Regions from separate parts of the Kitasatospora sp. NPDC056273 genome, predicted to be linked through region 2. Evidence: riboswitches for the same ligand, from Rfam matches in the RefSeq annotation. Region 2 holds a riboswitch; each other region holds the start of a gene.
The links. Region 2 has a riboswitch for thiamine pyrophosphate ahead of thiC (phosphomethylpyrimidine synthase ThiC). Riboswitches for the same ligand answer to the same signal wherever they lie in the genome.
Positions count from the first base shown of each region.

Region 1: it holds a riboswitch for thiamine pyrophosphate, as region 2 does, so the genes downstream of both, thiO (glycine oxidase ThiO) here and thiC (phosphomethylpyrimidine synthase ThiC) in region 2, are expected to answer to the same signal.
Region 3: it holds a riboswitch for thiamine pyrophosphate, as region 2 does, so the genes downstream of both, ACFCY1_RS17435 (cytosine permease) here and thiC (phosphomethylpyrimidine synthase ThiC) in region 2, are expected to answer to the same signal.

Region 1 covers NZ_JBHJSJ010000075.1:9,194-12,436, reverse strand. Annotated here, with positions in the region: gene thiS (sulfur carrier protein ThiS) at 1-241, opposite strand, end outside; gene thiO (glycine oxidase ThiO) at 238-1,413, opposite strand; TPP riboswitch at 1,417-1,529, opposite strand; gene ACFCY1_RS37655 (NAD(P)/FAD-dependent oxidoreductase) at 1,613-2,821, shown strand; gene ACFCY1_RS37650 (Rv2175c family DNA-binding protein) at 2,874-3,239, shown strand; gene thiE (thiamine phosphate synthase) at 3,239-3,243, shown strand, end outside.
Region 2 covers NZ_JBHJSJ010000040.1:51,242-54,484, forward strand. Annotated here, with positions in the region: gene thiC (phosphomethylpyrimidine synthase ThiC) at 1-1,450, opposite strand, end outside; TPP riboswitch at 1,445-1,579, opposite strand; gene ACFCY1_RS29045 (PKD domain-containing protein) at 1,818-3,243, shown strand, end outside.
Region 3 covers NZ_JBHJSJ010000016.1:165,581-168,823, forward strand. Annotated here, with positions in the region: gene ACFCY1_RS17430 (glycerophosphodiester phosphodiesterase) at 1-85, opposite strand, end outside; gene ACFCY1_RS17435 (cytosine permease) at 194-1,612, opposite strand; TPP riboswitch at 1,605-1,749, opposite strand; gene ACFCY1_RS17440 (S1C family serine protease) at 2,016-3,243, shown strand, end outside.

The sequences.
Region 1 (3,243 bases), on a different contig from region 2:
TGCCCAGTGCCGTCCCGGGCCACGAACCGCGCGGCACCACGGCCTCGTTGAGCGCGGCGGCGACACCGGTGTTGGCGGCGCTGACGGAGGCCACCAGCTCGGCGAGGGTGGTCGTGGCGGGCACCCGGCGGGGCTCGCCGTTGACGGTCAGGGCGATCTCGGCCGGGGCGGCCGGGTTCGGGGCGTCCTCGTTCACGGCGTTCTCGTCTGGGGCGTTCTCGGTCAGGGCGATCTCGGTCATGCGGAGGCCTTCGCGACGGGGGATTCGGAGGAGAACCGGGTGGGGGTGAACGGCCTTGCGAGCTCGGGGACTTCACCGGTGACCAGGTACTCGGAGACCAGGTCGGCGGTCACCGGGGTGAGCAGCACGCCGTTGCGGTAGTGGCCGGTGGAGGCGACCAGCCCGGGCAGCGGGGTCGGGCCCAGCAGCGGGGCGTTGTCCGGCGAGCCGGGGCGCAGCCCGGCCGAGGTCTCGCGCAGCGGGAGTTCGGTGATGCCCGGGACCAACTCGTGGGCGTCCCGCAGGAGTTCGTACACCCCGCCGGCGGTGACGGTGGTGTCGTAGCCCTGCTCCTCGGTGGTCGCGCCGACGACCAGTTCGCCGTTCTCCCGGGGGACCAGGTACAGGTGCCGGCCGCGGACCACGGCGCGGACGTTGCGGGAGAGGAACGGCCGGTAGGCCTCCGGCACGTGCAGCCGCAGCACCTGCCCCTTCACCGGGCGGATCGCGGGCAGCACCCCCTCGGGCAGACCGGGCAGCCGGTGGCTGTGCGGGCCGGCGGCGAGCACGACCTGGTCGGCGGTCACCGTCTCGTCGGTGCTCAGTCGGGCGCCGGTCGCGCGGCCGTCCTCGACCAGCAGCTCGACGGCCTCGGCGCGGTGCAGCAGGACGCCCGCGCGCCCGCAGGCCGCGACCAGGGCGGTGAGCAGGCGCCGGGGGTCCACCTGGTGGTCGTCCGCGGCGTGCAGGGCGCCGCGGACGGCGGGGGCCAGCATCGGCTCCAGCCTGCGGGCCTCCCGGCCGGTCAGCCAGGTCGAGTCCAGGCCCAGCCGCTGGTGGAAGGCGTACAGCTCGCGCAGTTCCTCGCGGTCGTCGGAGTCCAGCGCGACGGCGATCGTGCCGCAGCGGCGGTAGCCGGTGTCCAGGCCGCCGCTCGCCTCGGAGAGTTCGGCGGCGAAGGCCTCGTACCGCTCGTTCGAGGCCATCCCGAGGCGCAGCAGCGGCTCCTCGCCGTACTGGAGCTCGGTGACCGGGGCGAGCATCCCGGCCGCGACCCCGGCGGCCCCGCCGCCGTGGGCGGGGTCGACCACGATCACGTTCCGCGCCCCGCGCCGCGCGGTGCGCCAGGCGACGGCGAGGCCGATGACGCCCCCGCCGATCACCAGCACGTCGGCATGGGTGCCTGATGGCAAGCGTGACAAGGCTGCTCTTCTCCCTTCGCCGGTATGACCCGGATCAGGTTCGGACGGTCGCAGGCCGTGTCAGCCCGCCTCTCAGCCCGGTCCGCCGGGCTCCCGTGTGGTCCTCCCACCTTAACGCCGGGGGTCGGCCCGGCCGAAGGCCCGTACGCGGGGCGGATGGCCCGGAGGCCGCCGCGTCGCGCTGAGTACAGTGGCGGGCGTGGCAGAGCTGAGCGGAACGGATCGGGTGGTCGTCGTCGGAGCCGGGCTGGCCGGGGCGCAGTGCGCCCTCAAGCTGCGGCAGGGCGGCCGGCAGGGGCGGATCACGCTGGTCGGCGAGGAGCCGCACGCGCCGTACGACCGGCCGCCGCTCTCCAAGGACGTGCTGCTCGGCAAGGCCGACTCCACGGCCCTGGACATCGACTACGGGCAGCTCGGCATCGAGCTGCTCACCGGCCGCCGCGCCACCGGCCTCACCCCCGGCGTGCTGCACACCGACGGCGGCGACCTCCCGTACGGCTCGCTGGTGATCGCCACCGGTGCCGTGCCGCGCGCCCTGCCCGGCGCCGAGCGGGCGCACCTGCTGCACACCCTGGACGACGCCCTGGCGCTGCGCGCGCTGCTGCGCCCCGGGCTGCGGCTGGTGCTGGTCGGCGCGGGCTGGATCGGCGCCGAGGTGTCCACCGCGGCCCGCGCGGCGGGCTGCGAGGTGACGGTGGTCGAGGCCGGTCCGGCGCCGCTGCCCGGCGCGCTGCCGACGGAGCTCGGCTCGGCGATGGCCGCCTGGTACGCCGACGCCGGGGTCGAGCTGCGCTGCGGGGTCGGCGTGGCCGCCGTCGAGCCCGGCGCGGTGCTGCTGGCGGACGGCTCGCACCTGCCCGCCGACGAGGTGGTGGTCGGCATCGGGGCCCGCCCCGCGACCGGCTGGCTGGCCGGCTCCGGGGTCGAGCTGGACGCGACCGGCGCCGTCGTGGTGGACGGGCGGCTGCGCACCTCGGTGCCCGGGGTCTTCGCGGCCGGCGACTGCGTCAGCTACCCCTCGGCCCGGGCCGGCGCCCGGCTGGCCGTCCAGCACTGGGACCACGCGCTGCGGTCCGGCGAGGCGGTGGCCGCCGCCGTCCTGGGCGCGGACGCGCCGGCCTACGACCCGGTGCCGTACTTCTGGTCCGAGCAGTTCGGGCGGATGGTCCAGTACGCCGGCCGGCACGCCGAGGGCGACGAGCTGGTCCGGCGCGGCGACCCGCGGGGCGCCGACTGGTCGGTGCTCTGGCTGCGCGACGGCGTGCCGAGCGCGCTGCTGACCGTCGACCGGCCGCGCGACCTGGCCCAGGGGCGGCGGCTGATCGAGCGCGGCACCGCGCTGGACCCGGCCCGGGCGGCCGACCCCGCGGTACCGCTGAAGGCGGCCGTCGCGGGGTAGGCGCGGGGCAGGTCTGGTGCGCGGTGGGCCGCGGAGGTGGCAGTCTGGTGGCGTGAGTGAGATCGAAAGCAAGATTGAATCCCTGGTCACCGACTGGATGTACCTGCCCGACATCTCGGAGCAGTGGGGGGTCCGGGTCACCGAGGTGCGTGACCTGGTCAAGAACGGCGGCCTGATCGCCGTCCGGCGCGGCCCCAACAAGTCGCTGCAGGTCCCGGCCGCGTTCATCGACGGCCCGGGCCTGGTCAAGCACCTGTCCGGCACCCTGACCGTCCTGCGGGACTGCGGGTACAACGACGCGGAGATCCTGGAGTGGCTCTTCACCGAGGACCCGTCGCTGCCCGGCAGCCCGATCCAGGCGCTGCGGGAGAACCGCGGCACCGAGGTGAAGCGCCGCGCCCAGGCGATGCTGATCTGATGGC
Region 2 (3,243 bases):
CGATCTTGTAGGTGATCACGCCGGTCTTGACGTCGTCCCGGTTGGGCAGGCCCAGGTGCTCCTTGGGGGTCACGTAGCAGAGCATCGCGGTGCCCCACCAGGCGATCATCGCGGCGCCGATGCCCGAGGTGATGTGGTCGTAGCCGGGGGCGACGTCCGTGGTCAGCGGGCCGAGGGTGTAGAACGGCGCCTCGTCGCAGATCTCCTTCTGGAGATCCATGTTCTCCCGGATCTTGTTCATCGGGACGTGGCCCGGGCCCTCGATCATCACCTGGACGTCCCGCTCGCGGGCGATCCGGCCGAGCTCGCCGAGGGTCTTCAGCTCGGCGAACTGCGCCTCGTCGTTGGCGTCCGCGATCGAGCCCGGACGCAGGCCGTCACCGAGCGAGAAGGTGACGTCGTAGGAGGCGAGGATGGAGCAGAGCTCCTCGAAGTTGGTGTAGAGGAAGTTCTCCTGGTGGTGGGCCAGGCACCAGGCCGCCATGATCGAGCCGCCGCGCGAGACGATGCCGGTCTTGCGGCGCGCGGTGAGCGGGACGTAGCGCAGCAGCACGCCGGCGTGGACGGTCATGTAGTCGACGCCCTGCTCGCACTGCTCGACGATGGTGTCCCGGTACACCTCCCAACTCAGCTCCTCGGCGCGGCCGTCCACCTTCTCCAGGGCCTGGTACAGCGGCACGGTGCCGATCGGCACGGGGGAGTTGCGCAGGATCCACTCACGGGTGGTGTGGATGTTGCGGCCGGTGGAGAGGTCCATGACGGTGTCGGCGCCCCAGCGGGTGGCCCAGGTCATCTTCTCCACCTCCTCCTCGATCGAGGAGGTGACGGCCGAGTTGCCGATGTTGGCGTTGATCTTCACCAGGAAGTTGGTGCCGATGACGGCCGGCTCCACCTCGGGGTGGTTCACGTTGACCGGGATGACGGCCCGGCCGCGGGCCACCTCGGCCCGCACGAACTCGGGCGCCAGGCCCTCGCGCAGCGCCACGAACTCCATCTCCGGCGTCACCACGCCCCGCTTGGCGTAGGCGAGTTGGGTGACGGCGGCACCACCGCGGCCGCGCAGCGGACGGCGCGGGCGGCCGGGGAAGACGGCGTCCAGGTTGCGCAGGTTCCCGCCGCGCGGCGAGGTGTGCTTGATCCCGTCGTCCTCGGGGCGCGACTCGCGGCCGTCGTACTCCTCGACGTCGCCGCGCTGGCGGATCCAGGGGTCCCGCAGCGCGGGCAGGCCGCGCCGCACGTCGGGCTCGTACGACGGGTCGGTGTACGGGCCGGAGGTGTCGTACAGCGGGACGGTCCCGCCGTTGGTGAGCCGCACCTCGCGGTACGGGACGCGCAGGTCGGGGCGCGATCCCTCGCGGTAGGCCTTGTGCCAGGCCGGGGTCGGGTAGCCGGTGCGCTCGCTGCTGGGGGCGCTCCGGACAGACTGCGGCTGTGCTTCGAACGTGGTCATCTGACCTCTACTCCCTACGCCGGCATTACCCGGTCAGGTTCCTGCGGTCGACGCAGCCGTCGGTCCGTCCGTCGACGTCCCGGTCAGCGTCCTCTCAGCCCGGTGCTCCGAGCTCCCGCGTCGCAGGCGGTGTTGCCTGCACACGACGCCCAACACCGTAGCGAGCGGATCGCCGCAGGTCCAGAGCGCCTCACGGGCCGGCGGCGGGTCCGCTTCGACGGCACCCCGGTGGCCGAAAGTGTCCGAACGCACCCTCATAATGCTCACGAATGCTCCGCAGGCACTCCACCGGGTCGCGCACGGCCCCTCCGTGCGGGCGACCGGCCCGGGGTGTCGCGGCTCTGACGATTCTTGGGGGAAGTACTCCGTGCGCATCCGTCACGCGGCCGGCCTGAGCGCCGCCGTGGTCTCCGCCGTGGTGGGCCTGCCACTGCCCGCGGTGGCGGCCGAACCGGCCGCAGTCCTGTACGTCGAAGGCTCCAACTCCGCCTGCTCGAACAGCGGTCCGGGCACCCGGGCGGTTCCGTTCTGCACCGTCCAGGCCGCCGCCGACCAGGTGCTGCCGGGCCAGACCGTGGAGGTCGCGTCGGGCACCTACGCCGAGGACCTGACCGTCCGGCGCTCCGGCGAGCCCGGCAGGCCGATCACCTTCCGCGGCGCCGGCCGCCTCGCCCTGAAGAAGACCCTTCCGGTCATCGCCGGTCCGCAGAAGCAGGCGGTGAGGATTTCCGGCCAGCACGACGTCGTCTTCTCCGGCTTCGACGTGACCCACTTCGAACTCGACGGGGTCAGCCGGGTCGAGCTCTCCGGAAACCTGATCGAGCAGCCGAACGGCGACGTCCTCCGGCCGGCCGTCAACGTCACCGGCGCCAGCGACCACGTCCGGGTCGAGCGCTCGATCGTCAGTCTGGCCAGCGGCGGCGTGAAGGTCGGGCCGGGCATCTCCGGGACAGTGATCGCCGGCAACGACTTCAACTCCACGTTCGGGTCGGCCGTGTCGCTGACCGACGCGCCGAACACCGTCATCACCCACAACACGGTGCGGTTCCAGTGGTCGGTGTCGACCGCCTTCGACCTGGCCGGCGCGTCCCACCACGCGACGATCACGAACAACCTCGCCGACATGTCCGTCGTCCGGGTGTCGGCCGGCTCGACCGAGGGCACCGTCCTCGACTACAACACCATCCAGCCCCCCGGGCTCGGCCACATCCCCACCTACGAGTGGGGTGGCACCAAGTACCAGTGGGCCGAGAACCTGAAGGCCGCGACCGGCCAGGGCGGCCACGACCTCAACGTCAGCGTGCAGTTCGACCCCGACCTGTGGGGGTACTCGATGCCGGTGGCCGCCCTCGGCTGGCTGCCCAACGGCGTGATCGACTCCGCCGGCCCCGAGGTGCCCGGCATCTCGGCCGTCGACCTGCTCGGCCACAGCGCGACGGACCACCCGGACGTCCCCAACACCGGCCCGAACGGCGGTTTCCGCGACCGCGGCGCGTACGAGGTCGTCGGCTCCTTCAAGACCGACCTCAAGGTGACCCCGGAGACCGGCTCCGACCCGCTGGCCGTCACGGTCGATGCCAACCCCGTCGTCCCGTCGCGGATCACCGACTACTCCTACGACTTCGGCGACGGCACCACCGCGTCGGGGCCGAACCGCCCCACCGTGCGCCACGTGTACGCCAAGCCCGGCGACTACCGGGTGCAGCTCACGACCACCGACGAGTTCGGCGCCAGCCGGACGGATGTGCAGTGGAGGAAGGTCGACTACACCCCGGCCGGCTACACCGCGATCG
Region 3 (3,243 bases), on a different contig from region 2:
GGGCGTGGGAGGAACCGCGGTGGGCGATCACCTGGACGGGCGGCACGGTGCGCGCCGCCGCCGAGGACAGGTCTGGGCTGGTCACAGGCCCAACGATAGGCGGCGGAGGTGAAGCGCGGACAAAGACGGCCCCAACCTGTGGGGCCGTCTGCGCACCTGCGGGGCCCGCTCGGGCCCCGCTCCCTCCGCTCCGTCAGCCCCGGACGGCGCGGCGGCCGAGCGGGGTGAGCGCCCAGGTGGCCAGGGCCGGCACCAGGAAGGCGAACAGCGAGGCCGAGGTCCACTCCTGCGGGGTGAAGTGCAGCGCCTCCTGGGCGGAGGTCCAGAAGTCCGTCCACCAGCCCGCGACCTTGGTCGGCGCGATGAACTGGTAGACCGCGAAGCCCAGGGCCCACGGCAGCAGCATCAGCCAGCGGGACGGCGCGTCGGCGGAGAGGTTCCAGCCGCGCCGGCCGGCGCCGAGGAAGTAGTCCACCACGAGCACCGCCAGCAGCGGCACGAACACCGAGCCGATCAGGCCGAGGAAGCCGTAGTAGGTGTCGGTGAACTCGTCGATCTGCAGCGCCAGCACGGTGATCAGCACGCCGATCGCGCCGGAGAGCACCCGGCGGTCCACCTTCGGCAGCAGGTTCTGCACCGACATCGCGGTCGAGTACACGTTGGCGAAGGACTGGTCCGTCTCGCGCAGCACCAGCACCAGCAGGAACAGCCAGCCGGCCCAGACCCCGAGGAAGGAGTCGAAGATCCGGTTCGGGTCGCCGTCCGACTGCAGCAGCGCCATCAGGCCGAGCACGTAGCACCAGACCTGGGCGACCGTGTAGCCGGAGAAGCTGCCCCAGAACGCCGAGCGCGGGGTGCGCGAGTGCCGGGTGTAGTCGGCGGCCAGCGGCACGAAGGAGACCGACACCGCGATCATCGCGTCGGTGGCGCCGAGGAAGCCGTGCCAGTTGCCCGCGCCCGGGTCCGGCACGCCCTGGCGGCCCAACTGGACGGTGAAGTACACCATCGCCACCGCGACCGCCCCGGCCACGAAGCGGCGCAGCACCGCGATCGAGCCCAGCGGCCAGATGGTCAGGGCGGTGGTCAGCGCGCCCGCGAGCAGGACGAACAGCCAGCGGTAGCCGGTGGTGTGCGCGACGGTCTGCGCGCCCGCCGAGATGGTCAGCAGCTCGAAGACGCCCCAGCCGATGCACTGCACGATGTTCAGCACCGTCGGCAGGTACGACAGCCGGGTGCCGAACAGCCCGCGCAGGTTCGCCATCGCGGGGGCGCCGGTGCGGGCGCCGATCAGCGCGGCCACGGCGAGCATCGCGGTGCCGACCGCCGTACCGATCGTGATCGCGGTCACCGCGGCGGCCAGCGACAGCTCGCTGCCGGGGGCGCCGAGCACGGTGGCGGCGGTGGAGAAGCCGATCAGGCTGACGCCCAGGTTCATCCAGAGCGCGAAGTGGTCCCGGAAGCGCAGCGTGCGCGGCGGTTCGGTGTCCAGGACCAGGGGCGCTTCGACGTGCTCGGCGCGTTCCAGGAGGGCGGTCGCGCCCGGCGCGGGGGCGTTCGCGCCGGAGTCGGAGGCGTTCGTACCCGAAGAAGAGGATGGCGAAGCAGGCGGCATGGCCGATACTCCCTACGCCGGCATTACCCGGACAGGTTCCGGCGGTCAGCGCCCCCTCGAACGTCCGTCACTCGTGTGGCGTACGGTCGACATGCGCACTCTCAGCCTGGTGGGTCCAAGCTCCCGCGTGTCAGTTTGGAGCGCCAGGCTAACCGGCGCGGGTGCCGACGCCCAAGGCCGAGGGCGGGGCGGTCCGCATCGCGGACGCCCGACGGGGAGGGGAGCCCCGGCCGTCGGTACGGGTGCCGGAGCCGGTGTCAGCGCCGCTGTGGGTGCTGACGCCAGCGCCGGTGTCGGTGCCGGCTAAGGATTCTTATGAGTTCTTCAGAGGGGTCCTTACGGCAAACGAATCGACAGTGCGAAAAACTATGGTCCTTGGTTCTGCCAGCTATGGAGGTCGTCCGTGAGCACCGAGCGCGAGGTTGGGCCCACCGGGCCGCAGGGGGAGCAGCCCGCCGGGCCGGGGGCGGCCGAGTCCGCTGCCGCGGGCCCCGCTCAGGGCGGGCACAACCCGACCATGGCGTTCCGGCGGGTGCCCGAGCCGGAGGCGGGCGCGGTCGAGGCCGCCGCCGCCGAGGCGGCGCCGTCCGCCGACGCCGTTCCGGCCGAGGAGGTCCCGGCCGGGGGTGGGCACAAGCCCACCGTCGCCTTCACCAAGGTGCCCGCACCGGAGGCACCCGCCGAGCCCGTGGCACCCGCCGCACCCGCCGCACCCGCCGTCGAGGAGCCGGCCGTCGACCCGGCCACCGGCTACATCGACGCGCCGCCGCCGGTCCTGCCGCCCGTTCCGCCCGCCCCGGTGGCCGCCGCACCCGCCGCCCCGGCCCTGCCGCCGGCCGGCAACCCGTACGCCACCCCGACCCACGGCGTCCCCGCCGCCGGCGCGCACGAGGGGTACGGCGCCGCTCCGGCCGCGCCCGCCGCCCCCGCCGCGCACGGCCACCACCCCTTCGGGGCCGGCCAGCCGCTCGGCGGCTGGGGCCCCACCCACGACTCCACCTCCGGCGGCGCCGGCTACCCCGGCGGCCCGGCCGGCCCGCACGGCTACCCGGCGGAGTACCCCGGCGGTCCGGGCGGCCCCGGCGGCCCGCGCAAGAAGCGCGGCGGCCTGGTCGCCCTGATCGCGGCCGTCGCGCTGGTCGCCGGTGTGGCCGGCGGCGCGCTCGGCGTGTCCGTCTCCGACAGTTCCGACCGCAGGAGCTCCGCGAACGACCACCGCAGCACCACCGTCCAGGCCAGCGACACCCAGAAGAACGAGCCCGTCCCCGGCTCGATCGCCGCCATCGCGCAGAAGGCGCTGCCCAGCGTCGTCACCATCAAGGCGCAGGGCAACGGCGAGTCGGGCACCGGCACCGGCTTCGTCTTCGACACCGAGGGCCACATCCTCACCAACAACCACGTCGTCGCGCCGACCCTCAGCGGCGGCAAACTGACCGTCAAGTTCGCCGACGGCAGCTCCTACAGCGCCTCGGTGCTCGGCCACGCCGAGGGCTACGACGTCGCCGTGGTCAAGATCGACAACCCGCCCAAGAGCAAGCTGGCCCCGCTGCCGCTGGCCGACTCCGACAAGGTCAACGTCGGCGACGCCACCGTCGCGATCGGTGCGCCGTACGGCCTGGAGTCCACCGTCA